2 linked regions of the Endozoicomonas gorgoniicola genome follow. The main gene of each other region encodes a partner of the protein of the gene in region 2 in a complex. Links are inferred from orthologs where the notes say so. Each region holds a gene or a part of one and is shown on either strand. Other genes may lie near its edges.

Region 1 (10,431 bases), 1.8 Mb from region 2 along the record:
GTCAACCACGTCGACGATATCGACTCTGGCCAGCAGGTCGTCAATAAATGTCTGTGGAATGCGTCCAGCCATGTAAAGTATTATCGCAGGGTTGCGGGAATCAGCCCAGCAGTTTTTTAACCGACTGGCTGATCAGAGCCATATCGGCACGACCCTGAACCTGAGGTTTTACCAGACCCATTACCTTGCCCATATCTTTCATGCCTTCTGCGCCGCTCTGGGCAATGGCATCGTGGACAATCTGGTCGATGTCTTCAGGGGAGAGTGGTTCAGGCAGAAATTCCTGAATGACGGTCAGTTCAAACTGTTCCTGTTCAGCGAGATCCGTGCGCCCTGCAGACTCGAACTGGGTAATGGCATCGCGGCGTTGCTTGGCCATTTTGTCCAGGGCTGCAAGGGCACGGGTGTCGTCCAGCGACTTTTCGTCTACTTCAATACGTTTCAATTCTGCCAGAGCCAGGCGGATAGTGGACAGGCGAGCCTTTTCGCGGTTGCGCATGGCTTCCTTCATTGCTGAAGTCAGTTGGTCCTTTACTGTGCATTCGCTCATAATGTTCTCCTGTATAAATATCCACAAGCAGGCATAAGCCTGTCAGGTACTGAGGTTTAACCTTCAAATGCTATCACTGACGTGACCCTGAAGGTTAATGCTGAATCGTCTTGTAACTGAAGCAGTATTCAGATCGTTACGATCTTAATACAGACGCTCGCGACGACGCTGTTCGCGCTGCAGTTTTTTCAGATGACGCTTAACGGCAGCAGCAGCTTTGCGCTTGCGAACAGAAGTCGGCTTCTCGTAGTGTTCACGACGACGTACTTCAGCCAGGACACCGGCTTTTTCACAAGAGCGCTTGAAGCGGCGCAGGGCTACGTCAAACGGTTCATTTTCTTTAACTTTAACAGCAGGCATGCAGAGCTCACCTTCCTAAATATTCGTTGATTCAATAGAAGTTTGCAGCCCGGCATGATACAGCAGCAATGGTGCTTCTGAATACAGTTTTTGCTAACTGTATGAAGCGAAATCCGGTCCGCAAAAATTCAGTGTCTGATAATCATACCAGTCACTGGATTAGCCGCGTATTTTAAAAGGGTGCGAATTTTATAGCCAATCGCCGAAAAATGCAAAAAACCGGCTTTTTGAGTATTGACTGCCAGCTCGTGGCTGATGCTGGAAAATGACCATCAGGAGTGCAGAAAGTGTTCTTCCGATTGGTGGAAGTGCCATTCTGGCATTGTTGGAGATTCGAATTAATCGGCTGCTGTGGGTATAAATCCTAAAACAACCATTGTGCTTTCATGCTGAAACCATGGTTAAGAAAGTCTTTCTGGTGGTCAACGTCGTAGTGTACTGTGACTTCAGTTTCGTCATTTGGTTCCGTGATAAACATTAGGCCGTGAACTAACCGCACGGATTGGTGGTAAACTCCCGACAATTTTGTTGAATTCAGATTTTCAGGAGTTGGCTATGGTTGTTCTCGGCATCGAGACCTCCTGCGATGAAACCGGTATTGCCCTTTACGACAGTGAGAAAGGCCTGCTGGCTGATGCACTGTACAGTCAGATTGAGATGCACACCGAATACGGTGGAGTAGTTCCGGAACTGGCCTCCCGCGACCATATTCAGCGTGTACTGCCTTTAATAAAGGAAGTACTGGATCAGGCGGGGTTGCAGCGTGAAGACATTGAAGCCCTGGCTTACACAAAAGGCCCTGGCCTGATTGGAGCTTTGATGGTCGGTGCCTGTATCGGCCGTTCTCTGGCATGGGCGTGGGGTGTTCCCTGTGTCGGTGTGCACCATATGGAAGGGCATCTTCTGGCTCCGATGCTGGAAGAGAATCCACCACAATTTCCGTTTCTGGCCCTGCTGGTGTCCGGCGGTCATACCCAGCTGGTGCATGTGGGGGGCATTGGTCAGTACCGCTTGCTGGGCGAGTCGGTAGACGATGCGGCTGGAGAGGCTTTCGATAAAGTGGCTGCAATGCTGGATCTGGGATACCCCGGTGGTCCTAAAGTATCAAGGCTGGCTGAACAGGGTACGCCGGGACGCTTTCGTTTCCCGCGCCCTATGTGCGACCGCCCCGGACTGGATTTCAGTTTCAGTGGTTTAAAAACCTTTACGTTGAACACGGTCGCAAAATGCCGTGAAGAACGTGGCGATTTTACGGATCAGGACCGGGCCGATGTGGCCAGGGCGTTTGAGGAGGCCGTAGTCGATACTCTGGCTTTTAAATGTCGACGGGCGTTGCGTGAAACCGGTTTGAAACAGCTGGTGATTGCGGGTGGTGTGAGTGCTAACAGGCGTCTTCGTGAAGGACTGGAGTCCATGGTGGCAAAAGAAAAAGCAACCCTGCGTTATGCCCGTCCGGAATTCTGTACGGATAACGGTGCTATGATTGCTTATGCCGGTTGTCAGCGACTGCTGGCAGGTCAGCTTGAGCCGCTTGAAGTGGCTCCCCAGCCACGCTGGCCGATGGAAGAGCTTGACGCCGTGTAATGCGGTATAATCCTGCTTTTTTCTTGAGGGTTCAGGCAATGGATAAAGTTCGTATCGAACGACTGGAAACCGAGGCGATTATTGGTGTTTATGAATTTGAGCATGAAGCACCGCAGCCGCTGGTCATAGACCTCGAACTGGAAACGGATTTTACCAATGCCTTTCGCAGTGATGACCTGAACGATGCCCTTGATTATGAAGCCATCAGTAACAGCGTTCGTGAGTTTACCGAAGCTTCCCGTTTTGCCCTGCTGGAAGCGTTGGCGGGTGGTATTATTCAACGGGTGCTGGATAACTTCCCTGTGGACAAAGTGGGTGTTTTCATTCGCAAACCTCATGCACTGAAAGGCGCTCTGGCAACGGTCTCCTGCGAACGTAGCAGAGAACAGATGGATATGCAGAAACTGATGGATCAGTTATGACCCGATATTTTGTTGGTATTGGTTCTAACGAAAATGCCGTGCATAACTGCACGGCAATGATCAGTGCCATTCGCTCTGCTTTCCGACAGGTCTGTGTCAGCAGTATTGTGCAAACCCCTGCTTATGGTGTGGATGCTCCACACTACCTGAATGCTGTCGTCAGCTTTGAAGCCTTATTGTCGATCCCGGAGTTATACGACTGGTGTAAAAAACTGGAAACTCAGCTGGGCAGAACCCGGACCCGGAACGGAATCTGTCAGGCTGACCTGGATATTCTTCAGCCGGGTCATGTCAGCGAGGTGTATTATCAGCCGCTGGTTTTGCAGTTGCAGGCTTTTCTTAAGGGCGAAGCTATTTGTGTGAGCCATGACAAAGTCTGTTTGCAACTCGATGAACGGATGAGTGTTGGCGATGCTCCCTGTTATCTCTTTCAGACTGAGTCTGTCTGAATTTCCCCGCTGCATTAGGGTTCTATACTTTTTGAGTTATTACTCTGGTCGAGGATCAACTAATGGAAAACTCCGGAGCCACCATAAAGGCAGTCATCATTACTGAACAATGCGACCAAAGAACCATGGCGGCTATAGCTAGTGTTTTTAATATACAAGGGATTCGAGAAATGATTCTTAGCTACCTGAGTCCGCGCGATCTTTGTGCGCTTGCGTCAGTTCTCTCCTCAGCAGCTATCCCCAAGGGGCCTCATCCTTCTATAGATCGCTTCATAATGAACCAGGGCCTCATGACACTTGATCGCCACAGTGATTTAACCAGTGCAAGCGCAGATACTATTGCGGCTATTATTCGAAAATACAGCAAACACACAGCTATTACTTATTCAGCGAACAAGTCTTTGAAGCCTGATATCGAGGATAGAGGAAAGGTGGTTAACTTTCATGTTGCGGAGGTAGTTGTGTCCAATCACGAGACTGCTGGAAGTCGTTGGGAAAGGTTTCTTGCTCGTACGAAACTCAGTTCATTCGATGTTGGCACTGTAGGGGAAGGCCTTACGGCAGTTGGAACGACGGGAAGTAAGGTTTTTTTTATTAGAGCCGGTTGGAATTTTGGTAGAAGCATGGATGATTATTTGCTGATCGTATACGCCCCTTCTTATGAGAAGATTTTAGATCATATAATAGGGGATTATTGTTTCAGTCGCGAGTTTATTACTCCGGTGGTTCATCGCGTACGGTGGGAGCATGATGCGCATAAAGAGCCAGACTTTGAGACATCTGGCGGTTGGTTTCATCTTCGCTAGCCGGCCTGTTCGCTGGCCAATGCCTGCCCCAAAGCTTCAATTCGTAGCAGGCGGAGCTTTTCTCCCACGGCTTTGCCTTTCACCCCCTGTGCAACAATCTCTCTGGCATTAATGGCGTGACACTGCCTTAACAGGTCAAAGAGTTTGTTTTGGCTGGATGTCGGGAAACTCAGTCCTTTCGCGTGTGCAATAAAGCCTGCTGTTGCCATAAAATCTTCAAACCGGTCAGGTCGACGCAGGGCATCCGTTGCTTCAAACAGATTCATGATCCTTTCTGCGGTTGGTTTGTCAAGAACACCTGGCACTTCGTGAGCTTGCTGGTACACCAGCAAGGCCAGTTCACAGTAAGAGGATGGAAAACGCATACGCTGAAAAAATGGCTTAAGGCTGGCGGCTTCGGTTTGCTCATTGGCGGCAAACAGGCAGGCAAAACGCACTGGCTCAGACGCGTTTTGTTCTGCAGCCCGCTGTAAAGCTCCAAGGCAGTGGGGTGATCCCAGTAAAAAGGGTTGCCACTCTTTCAGTACCGCGCTCAGGGCATTGCAACTCATCAGGGTCAGAAAATAGATTTCAGGGCGTTGCTCCATCAGGGCTCTGGCTGTTTCCTGCCATACCCGCTCTGGCACCAGATAGCTGGCTTCACCCATACTCACCATGTGTGCCATCAGAGCCATCGTATCTTCCGCGATAGTGAATCCCAGGCTGGCAAAACGGGCGGCAAAACGCGCTACCCGAAGAATTCTTAAAGGATCTTCCTGAAAGGCGTGAGAGACGTGCCTCAGCAGTCGTTGCTGTAAGTCCCGTTGCCCCTGATAAGGGTCGATAATGTCACCTTCCGCCGACTCTGCCATCGCGTTGATGGTCAGGTCCCTGCGGATCAGGTCCTGTTCCAGAGTCACACCCGGGTCAGCATGGAACGTAAAACCGGCATAGCCATGCCCGGACTTTCGTTCTGTTCTGGCTAAGGCATATTCTTCTTTGGTCTTTGGGTGCAGAAAAACCGGAAAATCCTGCCCAACCGGCACAAAGCCCTGTTGCAGCATTTCTTCAGGCGTGCTGTTTACCACCACCCAGTCATGGTCTTTTACAGGCAGTCCGAGCAGTTTGTCCCTGACAGCACCGCCCACCAGATAAATGTTCATAGAGTTCAAAAGTCCTGCTTTCAGGTGTGTGATTGGAGCAACACACCTCAATACGTTATTGATTAATGGTAACGGATGAAGTGTTGAGGCAATAGATATTCTCTTGATTGGAATGCGACAGAGGGCGACTGGCAGTTTTTTTATTTATATTCGTTTTGTTTCTTAACTGATTCAGCTGCTATTTTGTAGAGTTATTACTTTAGTCATGCGAACCAGTTATAAGAATGAAGAGTCAAACCTTAGGTAGTGCTTTGCTGATTGCTGGCACATGTATTGGTGCCGGTATGCTGGCGCTGCCTATCATCTCTGTTCTTACAGGGCTGTGGGAGGGGCTGGCCCTGATGTTCATAACCTGGTTGCTGGCTGCCTACGGAGGGTTACTGATTGCAGAAGCCTGCCGAGCCTGCCCGGAGACTGAAAACCTGCATGGTATGGTTGGTCTGTTGTTAGGACGAAACGGTCAGACCGTTGCTGTCATTGCCATGTTGTTTCTCTATTACGCGCTCTGCGCAGCCTATATTGCCGGGGGCGCTTCACAGCTTAACAGCATATTAGTGAGTGCAGGCTTAAAAATACCTTACTGGGGTGCGGTTGCTCTGGTGACATGTATTGTCGCTATTGTTGTACTGGTGGGAACTGCTCTGGTGGATGTCTGCAACCGGGTAATGTTTGTTTCCATGCTACTGCTGATGATGGTGATACTGGTCTCTTTGTTTCCTTACACCCGGCTTGAAAACCTGGCCATGGAGACAGGCACTTTTCCTGTGTTGCTGGCTGCTCTGCCTGTGCTGTATACCTCGTTTGGTTATCATGTTGTGGTACCCACGGTGGTTGGCTATGTGCAGGGATGTCCGGAAAAGTTCAGCAAGGCGCTGCTGATTGGCAGTGTTTTGCCTTTTGTTCTCTATGTCTTCTGGAGTGTTTCGACGGTTGGGGCTTTGTCATCCACCACAATACACTCAGTGGCATCAATGCCGGATTCCGTCACCAATCTCATGTCTGCAGTTGGCCAGGTGTCATCTGTCAGTCACTTTAGTCTGATAATCAGTGTCTTTGCGGCGTTTGCGCTGGCAACGTCGTTTCTGGGGGTTGCCTTAGGATTGTTTGATTACTTGTCAGAACTCTCCCATAACAGTCACAGCGGATTAACTGGCAGGGTTCGGACCATTTTGCTGACGCTGCTGGTTCCGATGCTGGTGGCTATTTACTACCCCGATGGTTTTATTCTTGCCCTGGGCTATGCAGCGATAGCATTGATCGTACTGGCTGTCTTCCTGCCTGTACTGATGGTTTGGAAGGTTCGCCGCCTGCACATGGAAGAGCCTTATCAGGCCCCCGGAGGGAATGCTGGCCTGGCTATTGCGCTCATGGTCGGCGTGCTGATTGTTGCTGCCCAGATTGGTGTTTCTCTGGGGGTTTTACCTCTGCTGGGCTGACGACAGTTGTTTTATACCCTGACGACGTCGGGCTGGTCTGTTAAATTGACAGCATCCGCTAATTGTTGGGTACTTATGAACTGGTCTGTTTACATCATTATTGCCAGCGATCATTCGCTTTATACGGGAATCACAACCGATATCTGCAGACGCTGGAAACAACACAGCAGTGGCGCAGGTGGTGCGCGCTATTTTCGAGGGCGCAAGCCTGCGTTGCTGGCTTACTTTGAGCCAGGACATAATCGTTCTACGGCTTCAAAACGGGAAGCAGAAATTAAAAAGTGGCCAAAGACAAAAAAACAGGCGCTGTTGCGCTCTGGCAGCAATCAGGTTTCATTATGGGACAGCATGTTACCAACGGGGTTTTTGGAAGCTGAAGAAAGGTTGGTTGAGAGGGACTGATGCAGAATGGATGATGTTATACGGCTATAAATCGTTATTCGACTGTCGTATGCTTAAACGAGCATTAACAGCTGTTTGCCAGATGATCATTGCAACAGCTCAATAATACCAGTTAAGTGCAGGCTATGTACCTGAGCAGACAGGCTCCTTAGAGTCTGAGCCTTTAACAATAATGATAATAATGAGAGGTGCTTCATGGAGGCCAGTTTCTGGGAAGGTAAACGAGCTCCCGGTATTGAAGACGCAATTGATCTGGGAAAGTATCGCAACCTGGCAGACCTGATTAATGCATCGGTCAGGCGGTTTGCTGACCGGCCTGCCTATACCTGCATGAATCAGACCCTGAGTTATGCAGAAATCAATGAACTCAGCAATGGTTTTGCGGCTTACCTGCAAAAGCATACGTCTTTGGAGCCTGGTGACCGAATTGCTATTCAGTTGCCTAATATCCTTCAGTATCCAATCGTCGTTTACGGTGCCATTAAAGCGGGACTGGTTATTGTTAATACCAACCCTCTTTATACCGCCAGAGAAATGCTCCATCAGTTTAATGATTCGGGCGTAAAGCTTCTGGTTTGTCTGAATACGGTGGCGCATATTGTTGAAGAAATTCTGCCCCAAACCGGTCTTGAGCAGGTTGTTGTCACCGAAATGGGGGATTCTCTTCCCTGGATGAAGCGGTTACTGGTGAACTTTGCTGTCAGGCATGTCAAAAAGATGGTGCCAAAATACAGTCTTCCTGAAGCCGTGGCATTTAACGATGTCATGGCGAAAGGCATGATAGCGGACTATTGCCCTGCCTCAGAGGGTCAGCAGGATGATCTTGCTGTGCTGCAGTATACCGGCGGTACGACAGGGGTCGCGAAAGGGGTCATGCTGACGCAGAAGAACATTATTGCGAATGTCTTGCAGGCATCGGCCCTGCGCCACCAGGTGGACCAGAAAGGCAGGCTGATCTCAGACCTGCGTGGTGATATCGTGGTTGCGCCATTGCCGCTCTACCATGTCTACGCGTTTACAGTGCATCTGTTTTCATTTTTCGAGCTGGGGGCTCACAGTATTCTCATCCCTAATCCCAGGGATCTGGATAGTCTGATCTCTGCTCTGCAACCCTGGCAAATCAATACATTTATTGGGCTGAATACATTGTTTGCCGGACTGTTGAATCACCCCGAATTTCACCGTCTGGACTTTTCCGGGCTGACGGTCACCAATTCAGGGGGAACAGCGCTGCAGGAATCGGTTGCCAGACAGTGGCATGAAGTGACGGGCTGCCGGATTTCCGAAGGTTATGGTCTGACTGAGGCAGCTCCCATTGTGGCTGCCAATCCGGCAGGTAAGCTGACGCAGCTGGGAACCGTTGGTCCTGCATTATCGTCAACCTCTATCAAGATTGTCACTGATGATGGCGAAGAAGCGGACACAGGAGAAGCAGGCGAGCTGTGTGTAAAAGGCCCGCAGATCATGAAGGGCTACTGGAACCGGCCTGAAGCCACGGCGGAAGTTCTGGATACCGAAGGCTGGCTGCATACTGGTGATATTGCGGTGATTCAGGAAGATGGGTACATCCGTATTGTGGATCGCATTAAGGATCTGGTGATTGTGTCAGGCTTTAACGTCTATCCCAATGAGATTGAGAACGTTGTCGGTCTGCACGAAAAGGTCGACCAGTGTGCTGTCATTGGTGTACCTGATGAAAAAGCAGGTGAGGCGGTTAAGCTCTTTGTGGTGACGTCTGATAAGTCCCTGACGGAGCAGAGTATTCGAGACTGGTGCAGCCAGCAGCTCACCAGTTATAAAGTACCTAAATACATAGAGTTCCGTCAGGAACTGCCCATGTCTGCGGTAGGCAAGGTATTGCGCAAACAACTTCGGACAGAAGAGGTTTCCTCAGACTAATGCAATGAAAATCAGGCTGAAATTATTAATTTCGGCTTGATCGAAACACTGGCGCAAACCCGCTTCTTTAGAGGCGGGTCTAGCCAGCGTAAGGCGCTAGCCTTGCTGTGACGATCGTTTAGAAGTCTTAACGAGTTTTCTGAAAGAGGCACTCCATTTGTGGGCAGGTTTCTGAAAAGATCTCACGAAGTTGATCGGTCATTTCCCACGTGAATACGTTCCGGCGATACTTTGCTGAAAATACCAGTGCTGCCTGCATGGTTTTTAGCGCTTAGCTGCACTAGCATAAAAGGCATTCAACATAACAGGCACTGCAATGCTTCAGGGCATCCGATTAAAAGCCAATCCAACAGACCAGCAAAAGCTGATCCTGTCTCAGTGGATGGGTTGCGCCCGGTTTATCTGGAATGCCAAGTGTGACGAACATCGCTACTACAGCACCTATGCAAGAAAATATTGCCCTGTCGGGACATTTGCGCCGGTTGACACTAAGGCCGCTCAATTTAAAAGCAGAGAGCTTTCTCCCTGGCTCTATAGCTGTCCCAGTCAGATAATCAGAAATTCAGCTACTCACTGGTATCAGACCTTCCAGAAGCACATGAAAGGGTTGTGTGGTAAACCAAAAAAGAAGCCAAAAACTGACAAAGGCAGCATTTACCTCACAAAAGAATTATTCCGGTTCGATGTATGTGATGACGGTGTAACCCGTCTTTTTATAGGCACAAAGACCAACAATATCGGTTATCTGTCGTTCAAGTCCCACGGTGCATTCAACGAGCCAAAGTCCCTTTACATCAGGAAAGAGACAGGCCGGTACTTCGTTTCTTTCTGCTATGACGATGGATCGGAAGAACCCGTAACAGAAAAGGAACACCTGGAGTACCTGAAAGGCGCTTCTAAGGAATGGCTGGAAGAATATGTCATTGGCGTGGACCGTGGTGTTGCCATACCAGTGCATACCAGTGTGAAGGCTTACGACTTCACGGAGAATCAGAAAAAGAGCATGGATAAACGCAAGCGGTACGTTGAAAAACTGCAACGTCGTCTGTCTCGCCAAACCAAAGGCTCTAACCGCAGGCAAAAGACAAAAAACCGGATAGCCTGTCAACATAAGAAAGTTGCCAATATCCGGCAGGACTTCTGCCACAAAACCAGTCGGAAGATGGTCGATAGCAAGGCGAAGGTCATCATTTTCGAGAACCTGAAAACCTCAAAGATGACTCGCAAGCCAAAGGCTAAGAAAGACAGAAGCGGCAAATTCATATCCAACAAAGCAAAACAGAAAGCCGGTCTGAACAAAGCCATTCTCAACGTAGGCTGGCACTATCTGGAAACCTACACACGCTACAAAGCGGCAAAAGCAGGCAAGGTGGTATTCAAA
Region 2 (10,429 bases):
CTGCTCAAGTACGATTACCAGATGCGGGTGCTGCAAGACCCGTGGATTCAGGATAAGGTTATTCATACCTGGATACCCAGTATCAACAACCCAAGAACCGAAATCGAGCTGCTGACCAGCAAAAACCCGCATTTGAAAAACAAAACAGCCCGGGTATTGCAGGCAGCGTATCCCCGTGCCAAAAACAAGGCTGTCGCGGAACTGAACAAATACATTCGCTCTGAAAAGAAACGACTGAACCAGAATAGTTTTCCCGAGGAATGCCCCTGGTCGTTTGAGCGGATTGTGGATGATGACTGGCTGCCTTAATTCCGTCGGGATTTAAGAAGCTCACCCAGCTCCTGCATTGAATGAGGCAGCTTTCTCATCGCCATAAAAAAGCCCGAATGCTAAAAGGCATTCGGGCTTTTTTATAACTGCTGTAATTTAAAAATAAATATTTATAAAGAATCGGGATTAATGACTCTTGGATTCGGGTTTAAATCCGGAGAATTATTGGCAAATTCTTTCCATTCGCTTAAATCAGCGGTAACGGGTTTGCCTTTACTTTGTGTAAATGGAAAAACAGCACCTTTGTAAAGTGGTTTTCCAGTACCTTTGATAATGATGCCATTTGGCCATTTATTCTTACCTTCCCGCCATTTCCTGAAAGCTTCAAAATCAAGCTGATAGGCGAAATATTCTTCAACAGGGCTTTTAATGCTGGCTTTATCGTCTTTGCAAAGTACCAGGACGTCTTTCTTTTTACTCATGACGGTACATCCTTTTATTGTCCTTGGATTTATTAGTATAGCCAGAGTGAATAAGTATCAATTTATGTTTTAAGGGTGAATTCCAACCCGCTGGTCGAAAGCACATTTGTCAATGAGGTCTATACTTGGCTGTTCTGGATATTAACTAACAATATTACAGATCCAGTGTATATGGACCTTTTGATGAAAAATAATGGTGAGGAATTACAATGAAACCAGCCTTTCGATTGGCTCTTTTAATACCAGCGCTGAGCCTGTCATTCATCCATACAGCATTTGCTGACGATAAAATATCTGGCTATAAAGAAGAGCTGGAAGATGGATCAGAAGTACTTAAATTTAATACAGGAAAAAAAGTATTTACATTTAAAGTATCGGAATCTGGCGAATTTGAACTGGATCGTGAGTTGTTGGCTGGCATTCTTGATACAAAAACCGGCGATTACATTGAGCCTCTGTTACCTGCTTTGCCGGATGATCCAAATCAGGGGCCTGAAGCGTTTCTCAGCCCTTCGCTTTATCAGCCAGACTGTTATGGGACACCAAAACAGACTGATGATTATGTAACCGTCAGGATAAGACCAGGTACTCCTCTGCCCCCTGCGTCATCAGAGAACACCGGTGAACAGGTGAAGATGCCTGTTGTGAAACAGGCAGTAACGGTACAAGGTGAGTCCGCAGTGGCTCTCAGAAATACAGACAATCAACAGTCTCCAGTGAGAAAGCCCATTGAATTCACAGAAAAAGAATGGAATTTATTTGTTGAAGGACAGAGGGCAGTAGAGAAAACCAAACATCTGAGAAAGCTGGGGCTGTCCTATAAGCGTTACAACAACCTGGCGGGGACTCATAATACAGAGGGACTTGGTTACACTCACTACAATCAACCTGAGTCCAGTCTGCAAGAAAGATATCCCGATCAGCAATTTGAAAACTGCCAGTCTTTCACTGAAGGTGAAGTCGCGCAGCTTGAAAATAAGATACAGAAAGAACGCGAAGCCAAAGGTGTTTCGGGTACTGAGCTGGTCAAATTTGAAATGGATATCAAAGTGATTCATGACCAGGCACTTGCACAGATAAATGGTGTTAACCCTAAAAAAATATCTGATGAACTCAGCGGTGTTATCAGGAAATATTTGCAACTGTCTGAAGAGCAGAAGGTATCTTTTGCAAGCTTGCTGACATACGCTAATCAAAAAGACATGGGGGTGGTCATCTATCACCCTAAAACAGATATTGATGTTAAGCGGTATGCTGGTATGACACTGCTGGATGCCCGGATGCCTACTGGTCAGGCGGTGACCGATGCGACAGTGAGGCTTTTTGCTCAGGTCGCAATCAAGAAAATTAAGGAAGAAAACAAGAAGTTAACGGAGCTGGCCATGGGTAGTGTCAAGGGTTTTATGTCTGTGGCCGAAGCGTTACTCCCTGACTCGGTTCCTTACGCTGGCTACAAAACGAACCTGGAGAAACTGGCCGAAAGCGACTCGGGTATTGAGCATGTTCTGGAGGGGCTGATGGTCTTTCTGATGTATAAAGAGATGGGGTACTCTCTTAGCAGCATGCAAATAATTTATGCTGAGAATCAACATGGCAATCTCTGGTGGATGATCGAAGCTTTCAATAAGATTTATGACCTTGAACCTGCCCACTTCGTTCTGGCTTACAATGCCAAAGCTCTGCTTGGAATCCCTGTCATGGGAAAAATGCCCAAGCTTTTTGTTAAGTTTAAGAAGCCCTAAAACATAGCAACACCTGATTAAGACACTCAGTTTGAGGAGCTGGATGTTGAAGATTCAAATGAAGCCACCCCGGGCTGATTGAATAGATCTGTATTGTTTGAGTCCAGCTTGTATCAGGCTTCGGTATACCGTTACGGAAGCCTGATCATCTCCATAGAAAAACCGCTTTGTCCCAGGGACACTGATAAAGCTGCATCAACGTTTTGCCATCAAAACTCATAACAATCTGGTAGTTGAGAAAGTCATTCTGTGGTTTGCCTGACAGAATGGTGGTGGCCGGGCGGTTCATTAATACAGGTGTTCCGTTCAGGTCTTTGGTCTGCAGGTAAAGGATATTCATGATCGTGACAATTTCTCCGTTGTCCGGGTTGAAGGAGAAGTTATCAGTGAACCTGACCCCATAAGTGCGACGATCTGCCTTCATATCGCTGATATTTTTCGTCATGCGACATTTGGCAAGATCCAGATAGCCGCTGGGCAGGTTATTATTTCTGATGGCGGACAGCAGCCAGGGATAGCCTTTAATACGGCTGTTGGGAATACTCTGTGCAGTTAAAGGCAGCAGAGTTAATACTGAAAAAAACACAGATAGCAAGACTGCTTTGAGTTGAGTCCTGAGCCAATGACTGTGCATAGCTACGTCCCTGTTAGCTAAATCTTAAATAACCTATCGGCATAATTAGTTGGACTGTAAGCATTCAAAATGCCTGAAGGTTCTGCCGTCGTTGCCAATGTCTGACCAGGTCTGCATTACGAATTTTGGCAGATGCTTTCTTAGTCAGCTGTATACGGCGTTATCGACGAGCTTTTTTAGAGCGTGGATGATCGTTGTGGCTGGGTTCAGGATGAAGCGAGTTCATCCAATTGCTCAGCTCTTTAACGTCAGAGCGCATTTTATCTAACCTTTCATGCATAGAGTCAAAAACTTTGTTTGACTGTTTTTCATAATCGCGGAGCAGATCAGTTATGTCATCCACTATAGAAATCAGGCCACGATGGCCTAAATGATTTCCAAGACATTCAGCGGCGCTCTTTAGCTTCAGAAATTGTTCATGAGTTCCCCCCTTGTCAGGATGATACTTACGTGCGGCTTTTCGAAAATGACTCTTAATCACCTCAGCGGCGTCGGGTTGCTTCAGGGCATCCATTTCTAAGCCAAGCAGGTGCAGGGCATCCTCTAATTCCTGATCACATCTGGATAGTGGCTTTTTGTGAAATCCACTGGATGTGCCTTCTTGCCCGGTTGCTCCTGAGGTGGACGGTTGATCATCAGAGTCTGGTTGCGGGGAGGAAGACGAAGGTGGTGTTTTAGGAAGGGAGTAAAGCACGGGTTTTTTATCAGCCTTGCTATTGTCAGTGTTTTGGGGGGGAGTCATGATAATGCTGTGTACCAGCTCCATAAGCTGCTTTTTGAAGAGCGCCAACCTGGTCGGATCAGGCTCGGCGTTTGATGCGAACCTGAATTCATAAAGTAATTTTTGCCACTCATTGCATTTGGATTTAATCCTGATTGAACTCAAGTCATTCAACCATTGCCAAAGCGACTGGTACTCTAATGCAAAATAATATTGTCCTGTATTGACTTTTCGCACAGCGACAGGCTTTCCTGATGGGGTTGTCTCGACGATATAGAAAACCCAATAACCGGCATCAACGCCTATAAGCAACTCTAAATCGTGCTCTGGTGGATGGTTGTAGGGCTTTGCCCGGGCATCAGCCATCGTAATAAATGAGGTGTCTTGCAATGTTTGAAAGTTCTTTGCGGAGCGAATGAGGACTTCCAGTCGCTTCACAGGAACAGGCCGGAAGATACCCGGGAGACCGATATTTTTTTTAAATGGTGCATCAATGGACTGCCCGGTTACTCTTTCTGTACGCATAAGGCACTCAGGACTACCGGATTCAAATACTGGATAAGGTTCGGCACCTTTGTTTTCTTTGTGTGCATACTGCAGCGCCAAATAGCCGTTTGGCAGTATAGACCCAATGTGGCTGATGCCAAGTCCGCCCGGAAAGGCTTTATGAAAAGGAAAGATAATAATGAAAAGTAAGGCAACAATCAGAACGAAATAACGTGAATTATGATTACCGGCCATAAATTTTCTCATGTACGATTGTTGCATCATCCGGATATCTTACAATTTGCTTCGAATCTCCCGTACAGTTGAGGCTTAAGAACTCTTATCGGGCGCATTAACGGGAAAGCTAAAACAAAAACATGCTTAGAAATAACCAGGCTGATGCAGGGTGTTAATTATGTATTTTCAGAAAGCTGAAGCAAGAGTAGTATGCACAGCAAGAATTGCAGGAGAATTTGAGCAATTCACTACTTCCCTTTCTGAAATTCAGGGCTGAACTTGTATCACACTGCGGGTGTGTATATGCTGTGTGCCTTTTTAGACATAGGTCAAACGAAACAGGCTTCCGGGTATGTTTACCCTGAGGCAGGTTTTAGACAGGAGCATTATTCATGCGAGTGATTCTGTTGGGTGCCCCGGGCGCAGGTAAAGGTACACAAGCCCAGTTCATCATGGAAGAATTCGGTATTCCCCAGATTTCTACTGGCGATATGCTGCGTGCCGCGATCAAGAATGGCACAGAACTGGGCAAAAAAGTGAAAGAAGTCATGGATTCCGGTTCCCTGGTTTCTGACGACATCATTATTGCCCTGGTGAAAGAGCGTATTGCTGAAGCCGACTGCGCCAGCGGGTTCCTGTTTGACGGTTTCCCTCGTACTATTCCTCAGGCAGAAGCGCTGCGCGATGCCGGTGTTGAAATTGACCACGTGGTTGAAATTGCCGTTGAAGACGAAGAAATTGTTCAGCGCATGGGTGGTCGTCGCGTACACCCCGGCAGCGGTCGCACATACCACGTCGTTTACAACCCGCCGAAGGTTGAAGGTAAGGATGACGTAACCGGCGAAGACCTGATCCAGCGTAAAGACGATGTAGAAGAAACCGTACGTCACCGTCTGGGTGTATACCACGAACAGACTGCTCCGCTGGTGGACTTCTACAAGAATATTGAAGGTGAAACCCGTTACACCTGTGTAGAAGGTGTTGGCAGCGTTGACGACATTAAAGGCAAAGTGCTGGTTACGCTGAAGCCGGTGACTGCATAAGCATAAGTTGTTGTATAAACAACCTGAGCTGAGTCAGTCGAAACTGATAAAAGGGACGCTTGATGCGTCCTTTTTATGTTAAAGAAAACCCACTTGAAGACAACAACCCAGAGAAACTCATGAAGTTACTGGCGCTGGATACTGCCACCGAGGCCTGCTCTGTCGCACTGAACCTCGATGGTGAAATAATTGAAAACTTTCAGATGTTGCCTCGTCGTCACAGCCGTGAATTGCTGTCGATGGTTGAGCAAATTCTGGGAGATGCAGGTCTCACATTAAGCCAGATTGATGCCCTGGCTTTTGGTCGGGGACCGGGAGCATTTACGGGTTTGCGGGTTGCAACCGCCATGGTACAGGGACTGGCATTTGCTGTGGATAAGCCGGTGATTGGTATCTCCACACTGGCGGCGCTGGCACAGGAAGGCTTGCGTCGTTTCGGAGCAACATCCGTGCTGTCATCTATTGATGCCCGCATGAATGAGGTCTACTGGGGTGCGTTCAGGGAACAGAATGGCTTAATGCAGCCGCTTCAGGATGAAGTGGTCATTGTTCCGGAAAAAGTGATGGTGCCAGAAGGTGATGACCAGTGGCTGGGCATGGGGACTGGCTGGGTTTTTCGTGAGAAAACAGCCGCGTCGGTACGGGACTGTCATACTGACAGTTACCCGCGTGCCGGAGACATTGCGACATTAGCGGCTAATCATTACGGTAACGGACACGCTGTTTCAGCAGAACAGGCGATGCCCGTTTACCTGCGGGACAAAGTTGCACTCAAGAAGAGTGAGCGTTAATTGTAGGGGGGTATGTCTGTCAGTTTTGCCATACCCTTCTAACAATGCCTCATGACCCAGAGGTTTATCACAGTCCTTCAAACTCTCACCCTTTCAGCTCCCACTCTGGCTGCTTCAGCTGCTGGGTAGTTTGACAGTAGTGTGGGTGAGCATGTCTAATGATTGTCAGCTGCAATAAACTTCAACATCGGAGTAAAAATGGAAATAATAAACTTCGCTGAATATATTCCTGAATTAGTTTCTGTATCGATGATTGCTATTTTCATGGCGATCATTCCGGGAGCTGACTTTGTAATGATCACCCGGAACAGTATTTTTTTTAGCCGAAAAGCTGGAATATTTTCATCTTTGGGTGTGAGTGCTGCTCTTTGGCTACATATTACCTATTCAATAGCAGGGCTTGCCGTAATAATTTCAAAATCGATCTTACTTTTTTCCATAATAAAATATTTGGGGGCAGCGTATCTGATTTTTGTAGGCTGGCAGACATTTAAATCTAAAAGTGATATTGAAATATGCGGAACAACAGGCTTAATGAGTTCATTCTCAGCATTTAAAACTGGGTTTATAACCAATGCATTAAACCCTAAAGCCACTGTCTTTTTTCTCAGCATATTTACTCAAGTTGTTAAACCAGAAACCCCAATAGCCATACAAATAATGTACGGGGCAATCATATCTTTTACTCATTTGGTTTGGTTTACTTGCGTGGCAATTTTTTTGACTCAACCAAAACTGCTTAAAGCGTTTAAGAAGTCTAAAAATACCATTGAAAAATTAGTCGGTGGTGTTCTGGTAGCTTTTGGTGTCAAGGTGGCAACCCACACAGGCAGCTAGCAGTGGTTCCTGTTTGTGTTAACCTTTGCAGGGCTGACACCTGACAGCCCACGTTTGACAGTGGCTTAACGGACTTCGCAAGCTTCGTTGAAGAAAATGGATGCTATAGTGTTTCTGTTATTAGCCTTCAATTATATGCAAACCTAATAAAATGAATCCGAGTACTGTTTCACACCCTGCCCCGGAAATGCACAAGCAGTTACTGGATGGAAAACTCAACCTGTTTGGTTTGAACTGGCATAAAGAGAATGTCCAGAACCTGATTATTCTAGCCCATGGAGGAATAAAAAAATCTAATGCTCTCAAGGTGAGTCGACATATTACCATTCCCGTATGGACAACCTTGTTTTTTTATGCGCCTGCTGGCTTTGTACTTTTTACTAACAACAGTTTAAGTAAGTTAATGAGAGGAAAATACCCCCCCCTGGAGGCTGTATTGCCCAATGAAAAGACACCCAACTATGAGCTGTTCTTTGATAGTAAGGATTTTTCTTTAAAGGACGAGGCTATCTATATAGACCTCATTGATGGCCGATATGATTTTACCCCATCCTTTGCTCAGCACCCGTTCAGAGTCTACGACGTTGTCACTACAGAACCATCCGGTTCCAAAGGCATTTCCCTGGAGGAAGTTCTCAATGTGCTTTACCACACAGGCCATCCCTACCCGCAAATCCACTGCATGTTCTGTCGCAGCATATACGGAGCAGAGAGCCAGTATTACAGACCTGGTTATCACAACCCTCCATTCAGTTCTAAATAGTCTGAAGTTCTGCAAATATCACAGCCTGCCTGACTCAGCCAGAAAAGACTTGAGTTTGTTGACAGTTACCCGCGTGCCGGAGACATTGCGACATTAGCGGCTGATCATTACGGTAACGGACACGCTGTTTCAGCGGAACAGGCGATGCCCGTTTACCTGCGGGACAAAGTTGCACTCAAGAAGAGTGAACGATAGCGTAAGGGTTTATTTTCCCGGGGAGATGGGTTGAACAGCATCCAGTGTAATGCCGCAAAAATCGTTATATTGGTCGTTTATCTCACCTGTTTTCCCCCTCCTCATCATGACATATCCCCCTTCGCCCCATTGATCTCCCCAGCTGTTTTTCACGATCCAGTAAGGCACATTTTGTTCATTTACACCATAGCCCACTAACAGCACTTCGTGGTCGAGGGAGTTTACTCTGTTTTTTAAGCACTCCGGATCATCATAAATGCCTTCTTTGTAGAGCATAAAACTTTTTAAATAGGCTTTAATGGCCACTGAAACCGGACCATCCAGTAATGCTTCCATGACAGCCAAATCATCTCCTGGCTCTATTGTCCTGATTTTTAAACCATTTGGGATTTGAATTTGTTTGCATTTGTTCATCATTTCCAGAGTGCAAGGGTAATCGATTCCAGAGCCAGAGGTGTAGGGGCAGCTTTCTTCAGTGCATAAGGTGTAGTTATTGGCATTCAGATAAGCATAAACATCAAGTGCAGTACCTCCCTGGCACGCAGGATTTGCTCCATTGCAGGAGCCAAAGTACTGTTCACTAAAGGATGTCAAAGGATTTCCCAGGCGCTTATAGTAGCCTTCCAATGCACCTGTGGTGCCAAAGAGCCAGCAGCTTCCGCACTGTCCTTGATTTTTGACCGGAGTCACCGCTCCTTTTGTCCTCCAGTCAATGGCACTGGGCAATGTTTTACCGCTGTATTTAAAAGATGAAACTATCGTTTTGGTAAAACTGGTTGATGCCTTTTTATGTTTGAAACCTGATTTGTCATAACCAAAATGATTTTTTTCAAAGTCATCGACACCAATATCAAACAGGCTGTTTATGCCTGCCGTTGGATACCTTCCTTCGGCTGTACTTTTGGCGTTGTATTTCATGGCGTCAGCCATATTTTCAAAAAAAGTAGCTTTGCGGGTTTCGTATTCCGAGGTGCCGCGTTTTGGCCTTTCTGAGGGTTGTTTAAATTGTTCCAGGAACTGTTGGAACTCAAGCTCTGTGTATTGAGGTGCATAACTGGTTAAATCATTGGATGAATATTCTTCAAAAGGCGCTGAATGCGCTGCTGAAAAAAACAGTGTTAAAAAACTGAACACTGAGGTAATCCAGATCTTCATAGTGTTACTTCTCAGGGGTGATTAAGAGACACAATTGAAAATACTAGCGATTTTTGCGGATGTTGTTTGAACATTTCCTCATTAACACAGAGTTGTGATTGCAATTTATTGGGAGACTATCTATTGGGAGACTACCAATCTGAGAAAACAGCCAAAACAGGCTTGAGATAGCACTGCGGTGGGCGACATACTGTATAACGTTACAAACGGATTCAGGAGCACCCTCATGGATTTTTTGCAGATTATTGTTCTTGCGCTGATACAGGGTATTACCGAGTTTCTGCCGGTTTCCAGCTCGGGGCATCTTATTCTTCCGGCACAGTTGTTGGGCTGGAGTGACCAGGGGCTGGCGTTTGATGTGGCGGTACATATCGGTACGCTGGCTGCTGTCATTGGATATTTCCGCAACGATATCCTCAAAATAGCCATCGACTGGCTGGGTTCACTGGTGGGCAGAGGTTCAACCTTTAACAGCCGTCTGGGGTGGTACCTGATTTTTGCCACCATTCCCGCTGTGGCATTTGGCTTTGCCCTGAAAGCCATTGGGCTTGATGAAGCCATGCGGACAATTGGTGTCATTGCCGGAACCACTCTGATTTTTGGTGCGCTACTTGGCTGGGCAGACCTTAAAGGCAAGCGTATTCAACCTCTGGAAAAGCTGACATTCAGGCAGGCTATGATCATAGGCTTTGCTCAGGCCATTGCCCTGATTCCTGGGACTTCCCGTTCCGGTATCACCATGACCGCCGGTTTAATGCTGGGATTGACCAGAGAAGCTGCTGCCCGCTTTTCTTTTCTGTTATCCATTCCGGTCATCCTTGGGGCAGGCTCTCTGCTCACTCTGGATCTGGTTAAGGATGCTGCTCCGGTTGACTGGTCAGTACTGTTGAGTGGTGCAGTGGTTGCGGCTGTCAGCGCCTGGGTCTGTATTCATTACTTTCTGGCATTTATTAACCGTATCGGGCTGATGCCGTTTGTTATTTACCGGTTCTGTCTTGGTGCTGTCCTGCTTTGGGTGATGCTGGGCTGAGCGGTACGCTCCGCCCCCCTTAACTGCTAAACTCCCATTTTTT

Evidence for each region.
Region 1: the proteins of tsaB (region 2) and tsaD are in contact, whole or in part, in a solved structure (PDB 4WQ4), measured with the Escherichia coli proteins. The link is inferred for Endozoicomonas gorgoniicola from one-to-one orthologs.

The regions. Positions count from the first base shown.
Region 1 is NZ_JAPFCC010000001.1:5,931,564-5,941,994, forward strand. The notes cover bases 684-3,479. They hold tsaD (tRNA (adenosine(37)-N6)-threonylcarbamoyltransferase complex transferase subunit TsaD), read left to right. Parts: upstream 684-1,465; coding sequence 1,466-2,494; downstream 2,495-3,479. Other genes in these bases: rpsU (30S ribosomal protein S21), read right to left, coding at 695-910; folB (dihydroneopterin aldolase), read left to right, coding at 2,533-2,916; NX722_RS26680 (2-amino-4-hydroxy-6-hydroxymethyldihydropteridine diphosphokinase), read left to right, coding at 2,913-3,365; NX722_RS26685 (F-box protein), read left to right, coding at 3,428-3,479. Also shown: dnaG (DNA primase), read right to left, coding at 1-72; NX722_RS26660 (GatB/YqeY domain-containing protein), read right to left, coding at 101-550; more of NX722_RS26685, read left to right, coding at 3,480-4,171; NX722_RS26690 (polynucleotide adenylyltransferase), read right to left, coding at 4,168-5,313; NX722_RS26695 (amino acid permease), read left to right, coding at 5,538-6,749; NX722_RS26700 (GIY-YIG nuclease family protein), read left to right, coding at 6,825-7,151; NX722_RS26705 (AMP-binding protein), read left to right, coding at 7,347-9,050; NX722_RS29030 (transposase), read right to left, coding at 9,178-9,309; NX722_RS26710 (RNA-guided endonuclease InsQ/TnpB family protein), read left to right, coding at 9,367-10,431.
Region 2 is NZ_JAPFCC010000001.1:4,164,343-4,174,771, reverse strand. Bases 4,748-7,541 are described here. They hold tsaB (tRNA (adenosine(37)-N6)-threonylcarbamoyltransferase complex dimerization subunit type 1 TsaB), read left to right. Parts: upstream 4,748-5,677; coding sequence 5,678-6,406; downstream 6,407-7,541. Other genes in these bases: NX722_RS18885 (putative adhesin), read left to right, coding at 7,395-7,541; NX722_RS18890 (LysE family translocator), read left to right, coding at 6,605-7,243; adk (adenylate kinase), read left to right, coding at 4,965-5,615. Also shown: NX722_RS18925 (DUF29 domain-containing protein), read left to right, coding at 1-309; NX722_RS18920 (hypothetical protein), read right to left, coding at 441-752; NX722_RS18915 (hypothetical protein), read left to right, coding at 962-2,494; NX722_RS18910 (hypothetical protein), read right to left, coding at 2,640-3,128; NX722_RS18905 (J domain-containing protein), read right to left, coding at 3,289-4,602; more of NX722_RS18885, read left to right, coding at 7,542-8,006; NX722_RS18880 (C1 family peptidase), read right to left, coding at 8,211-9,356; NX722_RS18875 (undecaprenyl-diphosphate phosphatase), read left to right, coding at 9,583-10,386. UniProt on the Escherichia coli protein: Required for the formation of a threonylcarbamoyl group on adenosine at position 37 (t(6)A37) in tRNAs that read codons beginning with adenine.